Regions from separate parts of the Clostridium sp. LIBA-8841 genome, predicted to be linked through region 2. Evidence: a T-box and tRNA genes for the amino acid it is inferred to sense, from the RefSeq annotation. Region 2 holds a T-box; the other regions hold tRNA genes.
The links. The T-box of region 2 lies ahead of metG (methionine--tRNA ligase). A T-box ahead of a tRNA ligase gene usually reads a tRNA of that ligase, here a tRNA-Met.
Positions count from the first base shown of each region.

Region 1: it encodes a tRNA-Met, which carries the amino acid that the T-box ahead of metG (methionine--tRNA ligase) is inferred to sense. The anticodon was not compared.
Region 3: it encodes a tRNA-Met, which carries the amino acid that the T-box ahead of metG (methionine--tRNA ligase) is inferred to sense. The anticodon was not compared.

Region 1 is NZ_CM173488.1:748,818-755,057, forward strand. It holds gene galU (UTP--glucose-1-phosphate uridylyltransferase GalU) at 1-876, shown strand, start outside; gene AC2A4K_RS03195 (VanZ family protein) at 1,168-1,860, shown strand; tRNA gene AC2A4K_RS03200 (tRNA-Met) at 2,117-2,192, shown strand; tRNA gene AC2A4K_RS03205 (tRNA-Met) at 2,507-2,582, shown strand; gene AC2A4K_RS03210 (alpha-galactosidase) at 2,841-5,033, shown strand; gene srtB (class B sortase) at 5,101-5,847, opposite strand.
Region 2 is NZ_CM173488.1:3,670,971-3,677,210, reverse strand. It holds gene AC2A4K_RS16440 (FUSC family protein) at 1-474, opposite strand, end outside; gene AC2A4K_RS16435 (FUSC family protein) at 496-1,077, opposite strand; T-box leader at 1,235-1,490, shown strand; gene metG (methionine--tRNA ligase) at 1,568-3,505, shown strand; gene metG (methionine--tRNA ligase) at 3,606-5,150, shown strand; gene AC2A4K_RS16420 (Crp/Fnr family transcriptional regulator) at 5,411-6,091, opposite strand; gene AC2A4K_RS16415 (DUF445 family protein) at 6,193-6,240, shown strand, end outside.
Region 3 is NZ_CM173488.1:364,201-370,440, forward strand. It holds gene AC2A4K_RS01550 (sensor histidine kinase) at 1-335, opposite strand, end outside; gene AC2A4K_RS01555 (response regulator transcription factor) at 322-996, opposite strand; gene AC2A4K_RS01560 (cation:proton antiporter) at 1,386-2,573, shown strand; gene AC2A4K_RS01565 (hypothetical protein) at 2,824-3,351, shown strand; tRNA gene AC2A4K_RS01570 (tRNA-Met) at 3,460-3,535, opposite strand; gene AC2A4K_RS01575 (hypothetical protein) at 3,705-4,481, shown strand; gene galE (UDP-glucose 4-epimerase GalE) at 4,628-5,641, shown strand; gene AC2A4K_RS01585 (CXorf38 family protein) at 6,240-6,240, shown strand, end outside.

The sequences.
Region 1 (6,240 bases), 930 kb from region 2:
CCTAAGGAGATGCTTCCGATAGTGGATAAGCCAACTATACAATACATAATAGAAGAAGCTATAGCCTCAGGAATTGAAGAAATTCTTGTTATTACAGGAAGAAGTAAAAAATCAATTGAGGATCACTTTGACCGTAATATTGAACTTGAAATGGAGCTTGAAAAGTCAGGTAAGACTGAACTTTTAGATTTAGTTAGAGATATATCAGAAATGGTTGATATTCATTATATAAGACAAAAAGAACCAAAGGGACTTGGACATGCTATACATTGTGCAAAGACTTTCGTTGGGGATGAGCCATTTGCTATATTACTTGGAGATGACGTGGTTTATAATGATGAGAAACCATGTTTAAAGCAATTAATTGATTGTTATGATGAATATAGAACTAGTGTATTAGGTGTTCAAACTGTTCCAGAAGAGAATGTTTCTAAGTATGGAATTGTTAATGGAAAACATATTGAAGGTAGAGTTTACAAAGTAAAGGGATTAGTTGAAAAACCATCTCAAGAAGAAGCACCTTCAAATGTAGCTATATTAGGAAGATATATAGTAACACCTAGAATATTTGAAATATTAGAAAATACTAAGCCAGGTAAAGGTGGAGAAATTCAATTAACAGATGCCCTTTTAGAGCTTATGAGCGAAGAAGCTATGTATGCTTATGATTTTGAGGGTAGAAGATATGATGTTGGAGATAAACTAGGATTCTTAGAAGCTACTGTTGAGTATGCCTTAAGAAGATCAGATCTTAGAGATGGATTTGTTGATTACTTAAAAGGATTATCTACTAGCCAAGATATATTTGGAGAAAAAACAGTTACTAAAAAGGAAGAAGAGAAAGAAGAAGAAAAAGTTCTTGTTACTCAAGCGTAATTAAGAATAGGTTGTATCAAAAGTTCGAAATAATAAAATATAAATCTTTAATGAAAAAGCTCTGTGCATTTACAGAGCTTTTTTTATTAAAACTTAGATTTTTAACTATATAAATAATTTATAATATTTTAAATTTAAGCTTTATTTTAAAGCACAAATTAAGATTATAAAGAGAAAGATTAATAAAATGTAATAAGGGTTGACTATAATTTTAAATATATGGTTATAATTAACAGATGATATTTAAAATTTATTTATAGCAGTATGGAATATACTAAGATAGGAGAATTTATGGTTATTATTTCTCAAAATACATTTTTAATATGGGGTATTTTATTTTTTTGCTTCTTCAGAGTGGCAATTAAAATCAAAGGAATAATTAAAAAAGAACATATTTATAAAAGCATATATTCTAGTGAAGAATTTATGTTTGATTTATTTTGTATTTACATAATTGGCGTAATTTCAAGAGTTTATTTCCCACTAACTATTGCTTGGGGAAACCACATCGTTTATAGTCCACCAGAAATATGGCTTAGACCAATTTGGAGCATAAAGCAAATATATCTTGATGTAGGGCTTTCAGGTGTAATATATCAATTAACTGGCAATTTAATAGTACTAAGCCCAATGGCATTTTTCATTTGTTATTTTTATAGTATAGATGAAGAAAAATTAACCTTAGGAAAAAGGATAATAAAAAGGATAAATAAACTTTTAGAAAGCTTTGAAAGAAGAAATAAAGAGGGAATAAGAGAAAATTCTTATATACCATCAATAAAAACTATATTAAAAGTATGTTTTTTAATAGCCTTATTCATAGAAAGCTCTCAAGTGGTTTTATCTTTAGTTTTTCCTAATACAAAAAGATTCTTTGAAATTAATGATCTTATATGTAATACTTTAAGTGGAATTTGGGGATATTATATTTATAATTTATTTATTAATATAACAGTTAAATCAAGAAATATATGCAAGTTTTAAGTGAAAAGGATTATCTAAGTAGTAATGTTAACTTGAAGAAAAGCGTAAGTTAATATTTGAAAATAAAACCTCAACTAAAGAGTAAAAATTCTCTAAAAATAACTTGAAATAAAAAAAGTTTTTATTAAGGCATTGAGGTTATGACTAGCTTATAAGTAGTTTGAGTTAAGTTAAAATATATTCTTTGGAAAATAACCTTTGACTTCTTAAAGAATTAGGAATATACTTAGTACATGTCAACGAGACAATTTAATGACGCGGGATGGAGCAGCTGGTAGCTCGTCGGGCTCATAACCCGAAGGTCGTAGGTTCAAGTCCTGCTCCCGCAACCATAAAAAGTTCTACTTAAAAAAGTAGAACTTTTTTTATTGTTTTTATTTTAGATAAGAAAATGCATTTATATATTAAGTAGTAATATTAACTCTAAGAAAAGCCTAAGTTAATATTTGTAGATAAAACCTCAACTAAAGAGTAAAAATCCTCTGAAAATAACTTGAAATAAAAAAAGTTTTTATTAAGGTGTTGAGGCTATGACTAACTTATAAGTAGTTTAAGTTAAGTTTAAATATATTCTTTGGAAAATAACCTTTGACTTCTTAAAGAATTAGGAATATACTTAGTACATGTCAACGAGACAATTTAATGACGCGGGATGGAGCAGCTGGTAGCTCGTCGGGCTCATAACCCGAAGGTCGTAGGTTCAAGTCCTGCTCCCGCAACCATAAAAAGTTCTACTTAAAAAAGTAGAACTTTTTTTATTGTTTTTATTTTAGATAAGAAAATACTTTTATATATTTAATTTTAATGAAATTCTCTATATAATTCTATTGAAGGATAAAATTAGTATGTTGGTTTGATAAAGATATAAATAACTGTAAATACATATATCTAAAAATCAATATTCATCTAAAAAATAGTATAAATAGGGGGAAGAGTTAGTAAGGCTTTATTCAAGAAGCTTATATAGCTCTAAGTGGATTATGAGTATAAATTATAATGAGAATTTTAAAACCTTTCATTTAAAGACAAAGAATACAAGTTATGTTTTTAAAATCTTGGAAACAGGACATGTAAGTCACTTATATTGGGGAAGAAAGCTAAAGACCGATAACTTAGAATATTTTTTTAGAAAAAGATGTTTTGGAAGTTTTTTAGCCGATACAGATAATATAGAAGGCTTTCAATTGGAATTAGTTCCACAGGAGTGTCCAACTTTTGGAGCGACTGATTTAAGAAGTCCAGCCTTAGAGTTTCAATATGAAGATGGCACATCAGCTACTGATTTAAGATATAAGTCTCATAGAATTTACAATGGGAAACACAATCTTGCAGGATTACCAGCTGTATATATTGAAAATAAAGAAGAGGCTACATCACTAGAAATAACCCTAGTAGATTCTCTAAAAAATCTAGAAGTTATTTTAACATATAATGTTTTTAAAGATTTTGATGCTATTACAAGAAGTTTAAAGATAGTAAATAATAGTAATGAAAAAATAAATATAGAGAGAGTTTTAAGTGCTAATGTAGATTTTAAGGATGATCAATTTGATTTTATTCAACTTTCAGGGGCATGGGGAAGAGAAAGACATATTGTTAGAACACCTCTAAGAAGTGGAAGTCAAGCTGTTGAGAGTAGAAGAGGAGCAAGTAGTCATGCTCAAAATCCTTTCATGGCTTTATGTAGAAAAGAGGCTAATGAAGAGAATGGAGATGTTTATGGATTTAGCTTAGTCTATAGTGGAAATTTCTTAGCTAATTTGGAAGTTGATATGTATAGAAATGCAAGAGCTCAAATAGGAATAAATCCTTTTGATTTCAAATGGTTACTTGATTCTAAAGAGGAATTTCAAGCTCCAGAGGTTGTTTTAGTTTATTCTCCAAATGGTTTAAATGGAATGTCTCAAATTTACCATAAGCTTTATAGAGAAAGATTAGCGAGAGGAGAGTATAGAGATAAGGTAAGACCTATACTTATAAATAACTGGGAAGCTACTTATTTTGACTTTAATGAAGTGAAAATAAAGGAAATCGCCAAAGAGGCTTCAGAACTAGGAATGGAACTTTTTGTTCTTGATGATGGATGGTTTGGAAACAGAAATGATGATAGAAGTTCCTTAGGAGATTGGTTTGTTAATGAAGATAAATTAAAAGGTGGACTTGGTAAGTTAGCTAAGGATATAAATGATATGGGATTAGGATTTGGATTATGGTTTGAACCAGAGATGATTTCACCTATTAGTAAACTTTATGAGAATCATCCAGATTGGTGTATTCATATTCCAGGAAGGGCTAGATCTCAAGCAAGAAAACAGTTAATTCTAGATTTATCAAGAAAAGAAGTTTGTGATTATATAATAGAGTCTGTTAGTAATGTACTTGAAAGTGCTAATATATCTTATGTTAAGTGGGATATGAATAGAAATATGACTGAAGTCTGTTCTTTAGGTTTATCTCCAGATAGACAAAGAGAAACAGCTCATAGATACATCTTAGGGTTATATACAGTTATGGAAGAGATAACAAGTAGGTTCCCTAATATATTATTTGAGAGTTGCTCTGGTGGTGGAGGAAGATTTGATCCAGGAATACTTTATTATATGCCTCAAACTTGGACAAGTGATGATACTGATGCCATAGAAAGACTTAAAATACAGTTTGGAACATCTATGGTCTATCCACCAATTTCTATGAGTTGTCATGTTTCAGCCGTACCTAATCATCAATCTGGTAGAGTAACGCCTCTTGAAACTAGAGGAATTTCTGCTATGGCAGGTAATTTTGGATATGAGCTTGATATTACTAAGTTAAGCGAAGAAGAAAGAGAAGAGTTAAAAGAGCAAATAAGTCTTTATAAAGAAATTAGAGAAACTGTTCAATTTGGTACTCTTTATAGATTAAAAAGCCCTTTTAATAGCAATGAAGTAGCTTGGATGATAACTTCAGAGGACAAGAAAGAGATTGTAGTAAGTTATGTTAGACAATTAGCTCTTGTTAATGAGACATTTAAAAATTTAAAACTTACAGCATTAGATAAAGATTCAGAGTATGAAATTATAGGAGAAAATTTAACTCTTGGTGGAGATGAGCTTATGTATATAGGTTTAAATATTCCAGAACTTAATGGAGACTATGTTTCAAAACTTTGGAGATTAAAAAAAGTAGAAAAGTAATTTAATAAAAGAATGCATGATTACTTAAGTTTAGCTTGTAATCATGCATTTTATTTTTATCTCTATTTTAAACTTCTTTTGCTACCACCACTATTCTAGCATCATCAAATTCATATCCACAAGTAACTAGAGTTAATATCTTATTATCTGGTTTTAAATCCATATCTGCTCTTTTAAAGAGTGATTTATCGACTTGTTCTTTTAAATATGCTTCATAGGATGCTTCATTTGGGAAGTTTAATTTTATTTGAGATTCTAAATCCTTAGCATTACTTAAATAAACTGAGAAAATTTCAAAATTTAATTTCTTACCATCTCTATAAAGAGTTATATATTTATTTGTATTAAAGAAATTTTCATTCTTAAAATGCTTCATTTGGGCAAACATAGTATCATTTCTCATATTATGACCATAAATAACAATATTAGTATCATTATTTAAATCATTTTCTGAGTCAACAAATATTGAACCAGAAAAGCTCTTTTCTTTGTTAAAGTTACGGTGTAGATAAAAATTATTATCTTCTCCTTGAACTACTGGAAAATCTATGTTTGTTCCATCAACTTTTATCCAAAATTTATAGTCTGGATTTATATCTTTTAAGTTCTTTTCATTTTTAGCATCTTTCTCAGATTCTTCTGGGTCTGTATTAGTAGCAGAATCAGATAGAGGAGAAAGAGTTCTTAAGCTTTCATAATTATTTGAGTCAGTATAATATCCTAAGCGCCTTTGATATATTTGTAGAGCACAAAAGAAAATTATAACTATTAAAACTAAGCTTATAATTTTTTTACTTCTTCTTGAGTTTTTCATTATATTCACCTCTAAATAATAACTTGTTTTTTTATGGCTATGTTTTAGACGAGTGTTGATTTTTAGTCGGATTTATCTAAATTGTAGAAAGTCTTAAGGACCGTTTTAGTAAACTGAAATCTTAGAGTTTCTAGCTATTAGAAAATACAATACTATATTTTTATTAATATGGTATTACATTCTATCTAAAAAGCAACATTAGTTTAAAACAACCATTTTTATATAAATTTGTTTTGAAAGTTTATTAGTAATTAAACAATATAATCAAAAAGTATATATATGTATTAATTTAAAACAAAAAGTTAATTATATTTGTGCTTTAGTGGTTTTTACTATTCTAAAAAAACCACGATAGTTTCAATATTACACCAATTTATTTATGAATACAACAAT
Region 2 (6,240 bases):
ATATACAAGTCTATTAACTAATATACCAATTATAACTCCAATAAATGTATCTAGAATTCTATTAAAAGCATAATTATATGAGCCAACTCCCTTTAAGCTGGTCATTATAGCAAATACAACGATACAAGCACTATTTACTGCACCTTTACAATTAAATAAGATACATAGATAGATAGCTATAGTAGTACCTATTGCTGTTAAAAGTGCATAAATAATAAAATGTTGTAAGTCTAATAGATTAAATATTGCTGTGAGAGTTAGTCCCACAACAGCACCTATAGAAGTTCCAAGCATTCTGTTTTTTCCCATTTTATAAGAGTTCTCAACAGTATCTTGCATACACATCATAGCTGCTATACAAGCAAAGAAGGCACTAGAACGTCCTAGTAGCTCAAATACTATGATGCATAGAAATACCGAGAGAGATGTTTTAAGATTTCTGGCCCCTATAGTTTGCAGGTTAAAGTTAAACAAATATTTCACCCCTAAATCATATTAACTTTTTTTCTTGTTTTCTAACTTTCTGACATCATCCTTTATTTCTGTCTCAAGTCTATTAATTTTTTCTTCTATGTTTTCTATATCCTTTTTTACCTTATTTTCATACTTATATATATACTTATTTATTAATAGAGCTATTATTATACCTATAAAGGTATCTATAATTCTATCAAAAGCATAAGCATATGGTGCTTTCCCATGTAGGTTTGTCATGATAGCTATTAATACTATACATCCTATAGAAACAGATCCTTTTTTGTTAAATATATTAAGTAAGTAAATAGTTAGCACTACTCCAGCACCAGTTATTAATCCTGGAAATTTTATTAGATTAAATGTTAGTGCTAAAAAAGTGAATGATAAGCCTACTAAACCGCCAGTAATTGTACCAATCATTCTGTCTTTTCCCATTTTATATGAATTTTCAACAGTATCTTTCATACAAATTACTGCGGCTATACAAGCATAGAAAGGGTATTGTCTATGTATTAGTTCAAAAAAGCCTACACATAGAGTTACAGCTAGAGCTGTTTTTAAATTTCTCGCACCTATTTTAGGTAAGGTTAAACCTTTCATTTTAACAAGACCTCCTGATAAATTTAAATACTATTATAGATAGTATATAATATTTTTATATTATTACAAATAATGATAATTGAAGAATATTAGAGAAATTAAAGATAAAAACGATTGACATTGATATAAAACTAATCATATAATTTAAATTAAGTAAGAAAATGCAATGAAGAGAAGAGTAATAAAGAAGAATGTATGAAAGAGAGCTGGGGTAGGTGAAAGCCAGATGCAGGAGACTTTATGAAGATGGACTTGGAGCAGACTTTTTGAGAATTTTAATTTTAGAAGAGTACGGTGGCAACCGTTATATTGCAAAGTGATAAAATAAGTTTTTACTTAGGAGTTACTTAGTGAGATATTTATGGTGACATAAATATAAAATAGAGTGGTATCGCGTAATTAACGCCTCTATGGGATTTCCCATAGGGGTTTTTTATATTTTTGAAATATTGGAAACAATAATAATTAAGAATACAAGGAGGAAGAAATAATGTGTAAAAAACCATATTACATTACAACACCTATTTATTACCCATCAACAAATCTTCATATAGGTAATACTTATACAACTGTAGCAGCTGATGCTATAGCAAGATTTAAAAGACTTACAGGTCATGAAGTAATATTCTTAACAGGAACAGATGAGCATGGTCAAAAAATAGAAAGAATAGCTAACGAAAAGGGAATTACTCCAAAGGAGCATGTTGACGAAATCGTCGCTGGAATTAAAGATCTTTGGAAAATGATGAACATAAGCTACGATAAATTCATAAGAACAACTGATGATTATCATGTAAAAGCTGTTCAAGAGATCTTCAAAAAATTATATGATCAAGGAGATATATATAAAGATTCTTATGAAGGTCTTTACTGTACTCCATGTGAATCATTCTGGACAGAAACTCAATTAGTAAATGGAAACTGTCCTGATTGTGGAAGACCAGTTGAAAAAGCTAAGGAAGAGGCTTACTTCTTTAAAATGAGCAAATATGCTGATAGATTAATTCAATATATAGAAGAGCATCCAGATTTCATTCAACCAGAATCAAGAAAAAATGAAATGTTAAATAACTTCTTAAGACCAGGATTACAAGATCTTTGTGTTTCAAGAACAAGCTTTACTTGGGGAATACCTGTAAGCTTTGATGAGAAACATGTTATCTATGTTTGGATAGATGCATTATCAAACTACATTACTGCTTTAGGATATGGTCAAGAAAATCAAGAGTTATACAATAAGTTCTGGCCTGCAGATGTTCATTTAATAGGAAAAGACATTTTAAGATTCCATACAATTTACTGGCCAATAATGCTAATGGCTCTAGGATTAGAATTACCTAAGCAAGTATTTGGTCATGGATGGTTACTTGTTGATGGAGGAAAAATGTCAAAATCAAAAGGTAACGTTGTTGACCCAGTAGTTTTAGTTAACATGTTTGGAGCAGATGCTGTAAGATATTACTTATTAAGAGAAATACCATTTGGTTCAGACGGATTATTCAATAATGAAATATTCATAAAGAAAGTAAATACAGACTTAGCTAATGATTTAGGTAACTTATTATCAAGAACAATAGCTATGGTTGAAAAATACTTTGATGGAGTTATTCAAGTACCAACATGTAAGGAAGCTATTGATGATGAGTTAATAAACTTAGCTTTAGCTACTCCAGGAAAAGTTGAAGCTAGCATAGATGCATTAAAAATACCAGAAGCTTTAGAAAGCATATGGACTTTAATAAGCAGAGCTAATAAATATATAGATGAAACAACTCCTTGGATACTTGCTAAGGATAAAGAAAAGAAAGAAAGATTAGGAACAGTTTTATATAACTTATTAGAAACTTTAAGATTTGTTTCAGTTATGATTTCACCATTCTTAACAGAAACAAGTGCTAAGATTAATACTCAATTAAACACTAAAGTTACAACTTGGGAAAGTTTAAAAGCGTTTAATGGAACAGTTCCAGGAGATAAAGTTGTTAAAGGTGATGTTATATTCCCAAGAATAGATGTAGAGGAAAAATTAGCAGAGCTTGAAGCTTTAAAACCAGCTCCAGTTAAACCAGCTAACGAAGAGTTAGTTAAAAACCCAATAAAAGAAGAAATAACAATAGATGACTTTGACAAACTTGATTTAAGAGTAGTTAAAGTTTTAGAGTGTGAACCAGTTAAAAAGGCTAAGAAGTTATTAAAACTTAAAGTTGATTTAGGTGGAGAAGAAAGACAGGTTATTTCAGGAATAGCACAATACTATAAGCCAGAAGAATTAGTTGGAAAATATGTAGTATTAGTTGCTAACTTAAAACCAGTTAAATTAAGAGGTGAGTTATCACAAGGTATGATACTTGCAGCAGCACCTGCTGACGATTCAGAACTTGTATTAGTTAACCCAGGTGAAATGTTAACTGGAAGCCAAGTAAGATAGTAAAAATTTTAAAACTCTTATATTCATACTATATTGTGGAATATAAGAGTTTTTTTATAGCATATGCTATGGATAGAATTATTTTAAGGGGGCTAGTAAATTGAGAGTAATTATAGGTAACGCATGGCCTTATGCCAATGGATCTCTTCATATAGGAAGAGTTTCTTCTTGGTTAGCTGGAGATGTTTTAGCAAGGTATCATAGGGCTAAAGGTGATGAAGTTGTTTTTGTTTCAGGATCTGACTGTCATGGATCACCTATTTTAAATAGGGCAAAAGAGCTTAATGAGTCTCCAGAGGATCTTATAAATAAGTATCATAGAGAATTTATTAGATGTTTTAATAAATTAGGATTTTCTTTTGATATATTTACAAGAACGGATACTGAGTATCATGAGGAGCATGTTAAAAAGATTATAAAGAATCTTTATGATAAAGGATTTATATATGAGAAGGAGACAGAGGAATTTTATTGTCCAAAGTGCTGTGATACTCTAGATGAATTTGCTGTTAAAGATGGATCATGTAAGGAATGTAAAACAGAGGTTGAAGTGAGAAAGTCCAATAATCTTTTCTTTAAATTATCATATTTTCAAAACCATATTCAGAAAATATTAAATAAGGAAGAGAGTTGGAGAGAAAATGCTATTAAAATAACCAGTAGATATTTAGAGGGTGGACTTAGAGATAAAATATTAACAAGAGAAATTGATTGGGGAATAGAGGTGCCTATAGAGGGCTTCGAAGATAAAAGAGTTTATGTTTGGATAGATGCTTTACTAGCCTATGTCACTGCTTCTAAGAAATTTATAGAAGATAGGGGCGAGAAGATAGAGGATTATTGGAATAATGAAGAAAGTAGAATATATTTAGTTCATGGTAAAGAAAATATACCTTTCCATACTACAATGTTTCCTGCTATGTTAGCTGGCATTGGATTAGAAAAAAGCAATATTAGAATAGTGTCTTCACAATACTTAACTTTAGAAGGAAAGACATTTTCTACTAATAGAAACTGGGCTGTATGGGTTCCTTATATTATAGAGAGGTATAATATAGATTCTATAAGATATTACTTAATAAGTAGAGGAGCAGAAGAAAAGAATTCTGATTTTACTTGGAGAGATTTTATAAATGCAAATAATAATGAACTGCTAGGAGAATTAGGTAATTTCGTAAATAGAGTTTTGGTTTTTATAAGAAAAAATTTTAATGGAAATGTTAATGGTGATAAGCTTCCTCTTCAATGGAAGAATTTAATAAGAAGAACTTATGCTTCTGTAGGAAATAAATTTGAAAATGGAGAGTTTAAATCTGGAATAAAGGAAGTATTTGAGTTTATGAGACAAGGAAATGATTTCTTTGATAAAAATAAACCGTGGATTTTGCTTAATAAGGATAGAGAAAAATGCGAAGAGATAATATATATTTGTGCTCAAATTGTAATAGCATTAACTGATTTAATGAATCCTATAATTCCTTTTACTTGTGAAAAAATAAGAAGCTTTTTAAAACTAGATAATGCAAAATGGAATTTTGAAGAGAAAAATAATATAAAAGTTAATAGAGTTGAATTTTTATTTGATAGAATTGATAAAAGAGTTGCTATAGAAGAATTAAATAGATTAAAAAATAAAAAGATTTAAATAAAATAAGCCTTGCTTCTATCCGTTAGAAACAAGGCTTATCTTACATCTTAAGGTTTAAGGTTAGGAATTATTATATAGAAATTTTTTAATTGATTAAACTTAATAGCCCTTGATATTTGCGTAAGGGGGACAAACTATTCAAGGGCCATTTAAGGGGTAAAATTAAATTAGTGTTTTAGCTACGTTACAATTATTATATTAAGCCTCTTATGTGGCATTTATGTGTCAAAAAGTGTACAAAAATATTAACATTTTATTTAAAATAAGTTATCTTTTAAACCATTTAAATCTTTTATTATTATGATGTTTTTTGAGAACTCTATTAGCCCTGAATCTCTCATTTTCATAAGTTCTCTAGATAGTGAAGGGCGTTGAACACCTAGTTTGTCTGCCCAATCTTTTCTTGAGAAATTTAGTTTTATAGTAGTAGATTTTTCTTCATTATATTTTTCTAATAAATAGTGACAAATCATTTCTCTGATAGATTTCATTGTTACTTGTTTAAGTTTAGAACTAAGATTGAGTGCTTTGTTTGAAAGAATCCTAAGAAGTTCTTTTAAAAATGATTCGTTTGAGGAGCAGAGTTTATAAATATACTCTTTTTTTATGTGAAAAACTTCAGTATTATCCTTAGAGACAACAGACATTGGATAATAGTTTCTATCACCAAAAAGAAGGTTCTCTCCAAAAACATTTCCTTTATTTAATGTGGCAACAACTAGTAGATTCCCATTAGGATCTAATTTTTGAATTTCTATTTTTCCATTCATTATAACGCTTAAAAAGTTGCAATATTCTCCTTCAGAAAATAATAAATCGTCTTTTGAATAAGATTTTATTGAAACAAAACCTGAATTAAATAGTTCTTGGATATCATTATCACTAAAGTGAGAAAATAAGCTACAATCTTTTATGTTGTGTAGTTTTTTTAAGTTCATTTAATCGCCCACCTTTATAAAATAAGTAGTATTATATTAATATAAATATATAATATTTTACACTATTTAAATAAAAAATTAATCGATAGGAGTGAAAATAGGTGAAGATTTATTTTATAGGAGCTTTAATTGGAGCAATAATAGGATAT
Region 3 (6,240 bases), 550 kb from region 2:
GATGATGAATCATATATTATTTGAGCTGAATTACTTATTATTTGAATTCTCACATTATATTTTTCACTAAGTGTTGAAGCTATAAATGGTGCATTATCTCTAATAATATCTTCCTTATTTTCAGAATCATTTGATGAAAGTAAATTAAGTATGTAAGATTCCGTTGTCCTACTTTTATCAAGTAGATATTCTATGGAGTTATTTATTAAGTTTTTATTCAAAGCATTATAAGTTATTATGAATATAAAAATTATTATAGGCGTTAATATCAATAAGTTCGTTAAAATAATTTTTTGCTTTAAATTTAATTTAAGTTTCATTTTATTGTTCTTCATCTAACTTATAACCAGCCTTATATAAGGTTTTTATGTAGTTTTGACATGGACCTAACTTCTTTCTAAGTCTTTGAATTAGGATGTCTACAGCTCTAGTTGTTCCTTCAAAATCATATCCCCAAACTTTATTTAGTAGTTCTTCTCTTGAAAAAACTCTATTTTTATTTTGACAAAGGCATCTTAAAACTTCAAATTCTTTAAAGGTTAGATTTATGTACTCAGAATTAATAAGAGCCTTTCTTTCATCTAATAATAGAATAAGCTCTCCAACTATTAAATCCTTTACTTTTTTTTCGCAAGAATTTGAAATATGTCTGCTAACTATGTTTATTCTTAACATTAATTCAGTACTATTAAAGGGTTTAGTTATATAATCTTCAGCACCTAATTGAAGACCTAAAAGTTTATCATTTATATCATTTTTAGCTGTTAACATAATTATAGGTATATCATCTATATTTTTTATTTTTGGTATTAGATTAAAGCCACTTATATCTGGTAACATAGCATCTAGAATTATTATGTCTGGCTTTTCTTTTATTACTAATTCTAATGCATCCAAGGCATTCTCAGCTGTTATAGGAATGTGACCTTCTATTTCTAAGTTCATTTTGATAAGTTGTAATATGCTCACTTCATCATCTACAACTAAAATTTTCATAAATATGGATCCCCCTTTATTAGAATATAGCGGCAACTTTAATTTTAGCATAAAATTTACTTCTTAATTGGACTATTTTAACTTTCATTCACAAAAGAAAGTTAATTATTTTTTTTAAAAATAGATTTTAGAAGAAATTAATATTTGATTTTATTTTAAATAGAAAATCATTAAAAAATTTTTAAACTATTAAATTAAATTTAATAAGAATATATATTGTTGTACACATTTTACAGTTAAAAACTAAAGTAGTTAATAAGTGAATAGTATAGATAAATAGACTGTTATTTAAATAAATTATTTCAATATGATGACATATATTGAAATAATTAGAAATAGAAATTATAATTGGTAGTAATGCATATTTTTAAATTAGGGAGGGGTTTATAGTGTTATCTTATGAATTTTTATTTGACTTGGCACTTATTCTTATTAGTACTAAGATCTTTGGGCTAATAACTAAAAGAGTTAAAATGCCTCAAGTTGTTGGGGCTTTGCTTGCAGGGATTATCTTAGGACCAGCAGTCTTAAATGTTTTATCAGAAACAGAATTTATACAGCAACTTGCAGAGCTTGGAGTAATAGTTTTAATGTTTACTGCAGGATTGGAAACAGATATTAATCAATTGAAGAAAACAGGTAAAGCATCATTTATAATAGCTGTACTTGGAGTAATAATCCCACTTATAGGTGGATTTTTTATTGCAAGTATATTTAATAAGGGAGTAGATTCTAATGCTGTTCTACAAAATGTCTTTATTGGAATAATATTAACAGCCACTTCAGTTAGTATTACAGTAGAAACATTAAAAGAGATGGGAAAATTAAGCACAAGAGCAGGGAATGCGATACTAGGAGCTGCTATAATTGATGATATTTTAGGTATTGTGGCTTTAACCATAACAACAAGTTTAGCAGATCCATCAGTTAATGTAGTATTAGTTTTAGGTAAAATAGTAATGTTCTTTATTTTCGCAGGATTAGCAGGATACTTATTCCACTGGGCATTCATAAAATTAGATGAAAGATATCAAAGGGATTTAAGAAGATTTGTAATTATAGCCTTTGTATTTTGTTTATTATTATCTTTCGTGGCGGAGGAGTTCTTTGGAGTAGCAGATATAACTGGAGCATTTATAGCAGGATTAGTAATATCTGATTCTAATAGAACAAAATATTTAAACTCCAGATTCGAAACATTATCATATATGTTATTATCACCTATATTCTTTGCTAGTATAGGAATAAAGGTAGAGTTGACAACTATGACTAAACCAATTTTTATATTTGCTATATTATTACTTTTAATAGCTATAATTAGTAAGATAGTAGGATGTGGTCTAGGAGCTAAGTTGTGTCATTATAGTAATAGTGAAGCCATTCAGATTGGAACAGGGATGATATCAAGGGGAGAGGTAGCACTTATAGTAGCTAATAAAGGAATTGCAATGGGGTTAATGTTACCAGAATTTTTAGCTCCAATAATAATCGTTGTTGTTGTTACAACAATAGTAACACCTATTTTATTAAAAATAGCCTTTAACACTAAATCTAAAAATGTAAGTGTTAATATGTAGAGTTTAAAAATGATTTAAAAAAATTGATTATTATTAAAATATTTTAAGCTTAGCTATTAAAAAATAGAAAAAATGATTTTTTTTTATAATTATAGTAAAAATATTAGCAACTAGTGATTGGAATCCTTTGAAAGGATAGAGCTTAGTATTAATATAATTAATAAATAATTATATAAATACTAAGGCTTGAGTGTAGATGAATTCTACATTGAAACTATAGTATTTGTATTTATCTTAGGAGGTAATACAAATGAATAAAGAAACAATAGATATTGAAGTAGAAGAACTTCTACCATTTAATGATGAAGCTGATGTGGAAGAATTTAAAAAATTTCTTAGACAATATGGAATAGAAGATGCTTTAGAAGATACTACATTAGAGTACACTAGAAAAAAATTAGAAAATCTAGTTGTTCTAGCTGAAGAAGGAGAAGATCCAGAACTTGCTGAACATAAGCATATTTTAAAAAAATTAGTAAATAATTTAAAAGGTAGAAAAGATAAAAGAGAAGCTATGAAAGCCTTTTTCGAAGTTTATAGAGATTATGAAGATTTATTAAGCGAACAGTGTGGAGAACTACTAAACACTAAAGAATTAGATAAAAAGATTAAAGACGCTTTAAGAGAATATAAAAAATACGAACACTTTAAAGCTCATGAAGAACAAATAGCTCAAAAATGGATTAGAGAATTAAATAAAGAAGCTATAGAATATAAAAAAGAATGTAAAGAGCTAAAAAGAGATATTAGAAGAGACGAAAAAAGATTAGAAAAATAGAAATATACAAGCTATATCAAGACAACTTGTTTTGATATAGCTATTTTTATTTTAAAATAAATATTGGATTCAAATAAAAAAAGGTTCTGTTTTACAGAACCTTTTTTGTGGTTGCGGGAGCAGGACTTGAACCTACGACCTTCGGGTTATGAGCCCGACGAGCTACCAGCTGCTCCATCCCGCGTCATTAAATTGTATTTACTACTCTTTAACTATACGTTAACATATCAATAAAGTCAAGTAATTTAAATATTTATTTTAAATTGTATAAAGGCTTAGAACTTTTACTTTTGTGATATATAATAAATATATAGGGGACGTATATAGTTTTAATTTGTAGTTCAGGAGGAGAAATGTTTACCAAAGGTTTTGATGAAGCATATAGTAGGGCTTTAGAACTTCAAGAATTATTTTCTAATGAAAAAGAAAAATATTATGAAGAATTAAAAAATGAAAACAGAGATATAAAGCATTTAGTTAACAAAATAAACGAAGAAAAAATATATATATTAGAAACACTAGTACCTAAATATGCTAAAAATATGAGTATTTTAGAAAGAAAAGCTATAAAAGCTACTTTAGGAGAAGAAGTTAGTAGTGAATATGTAATAAATGATTATGATATACGACCTATTAAAGAACTTTTAATGATAGATTGTAATGAAAAGTCTATTATAAAAAATATAAAGAGTCCTTTTATTAAGGTCTTTAAGATAAACAAAATAAATAAAAATTTAGATGAAGAAATGATGGAAATACAAGCCGCAAGAGATGAAATGAAGAAGATTTTAGAGCAAGCAAAAGATGATAAAAATAAATTAATAGGAATTTACAAGTTATTATGTTCTGCTACTAATTTAGGTGAGGCTATAGAACAAAGATTTAGAGATTTCATTCCTATGATACAGAGTAGTAGGCTTATATACGGAGATACTAACATAGAAAAGAGAAGCTATAGAATAGGAAATGTTCTAAAGTGCTATGAAGGAATAACAGTATTTTTAGTAAAAGTATGTGAAACTAGATATAGAAATACAGATGGAAAAAAGGTTAAGTATATAAAAGATTCTTTAATTGATGAACATTTAGAAGAATTAAAGTTCTGGAAGGAAAATTTTAATGAAATATAAATTATGTGTATAAGAAGTGGTTTGTATTTACAAAAATATATAAAATTGCCCAAGTAATCCGTGTTAAAATGTAATAAAGTGTAAATTAGGTTTTAATTTGTAAGTTTGTAAAGAAACACTTAATACGGTATAAAGGGTGGAGAAAAATGGCTATATTAGTAACAGGAGGGCTTGGTTATATAGGAAGCCATACATGCGTTGAATTAATAAATAAAGGGCTTGAGATTGTAGTTATAGACAACCTATCCAATAGTAAAGAGTTGGTTAAAGATAGAATAAAAGAAATCACAGGAAGTGATATAAAGTTTTATAAAATGGATTTGCTTGATAGTGATGGATTAGAGAGAGTATTTTCAGAAAATGAAATAGATTCAGTAATTCATTTTGCAGCATTAAAGGCTGTTGGAGAATCTACAGTAATACCACTAGAGTATTATAAAAATAACTTAGTTAGCACATTAGTTTTATTAGAAACTATGAAAAAATATAATGTTAAAAAATTGGTGTTTAGTTCATCGGCTACTGTTTATGGAGAGTGTAAGATTGTTCCGTGTCATGAAGAATGTCCTTTATCAGTTACTAATCCATATGGAAGAACTAAACTTATGATAGAAGAAATTTTAAGTGACTTATATAAATCAGATGATACTTGGGATATATGTATTTTAAGATATTTCAATCCTGTAGGCGCACATAAAAGTGGGTTAATAGGGGAAGAGCCAAATGGAATTCCAAATAATTTAATGCCATATATAACTAAGGTTGCTATTGGAGAACTTGAAGAGCTAAGTATTTTTGGAAGTGACTATGCTACACATGATGGCACTGGAGTTAGAGATTATATCCATGTAGTTGATTTAGCAATTGGACATCTTAAGGCACTAGAGAAATTAACAATGAAACCTGGTCTTGTTATTTATAACTTAGGAACAGGAAGAGGATATAGTGTTTTGGATTTGGTCAATGCTTTTTCAAAGATAAGTGGAAAAGATATTGCCTATAAAATAATAGAAAGAAGACCTGGGGATGTGGCAGAGTGTTATGCTGATCCAAGCAAAGCTAACAATGAGTTAGGATGGCAAGCTAAATATGAAATAGAAGAGATGTGTGAGGACTCTTGGAGATGGCAAACTCAAAGTTATAAAGTATATAATTCTTAGAGATATAAAATTGATTAATATGGCTATTTTTGTCGTTTAAAATAACAGTAAAGTAAATATATTCAATAAATTGATAAAAATTTTTAAAGAATAAAGAAAAATATGTAGATTTTATTGAATTTTTAACCAGAATGTGATACTGTCTACATATAGTAAATACTTATAGCGTGTTAGTATTTATTTTGGAATTGGTTGGAGAAATTTTTCTTCAGCCTTTATTCTTTATATAGATAATTTAGAAGTTCGGATATATTAATTATTAGTTAGATATCTAAAGAAGTTGGGAGCTGTATCATTGATATGGCTCCTTTTTTGTTTGAGCGTATTCTATAAAAGGAATACAATCTCACTAAAGTTCGATTGCATAAGTTCAAGATACCAAATTTTAAATTTGGACTTTCATCTAAGCCTTAGATATTATTCTGAAATAGACAATAGAAACTCTTTGCGAAATTAAGTTAGGTCTGAATATATATCTAGAAATCAACAATTACTTAAAACATAGCCTAATTTTATTATGGAAAGTCATTATAAAAATACTATTGCCATCATATATTTCATATTAAAGATTAATAATTTTAGGAGGAGTATTTTTATAA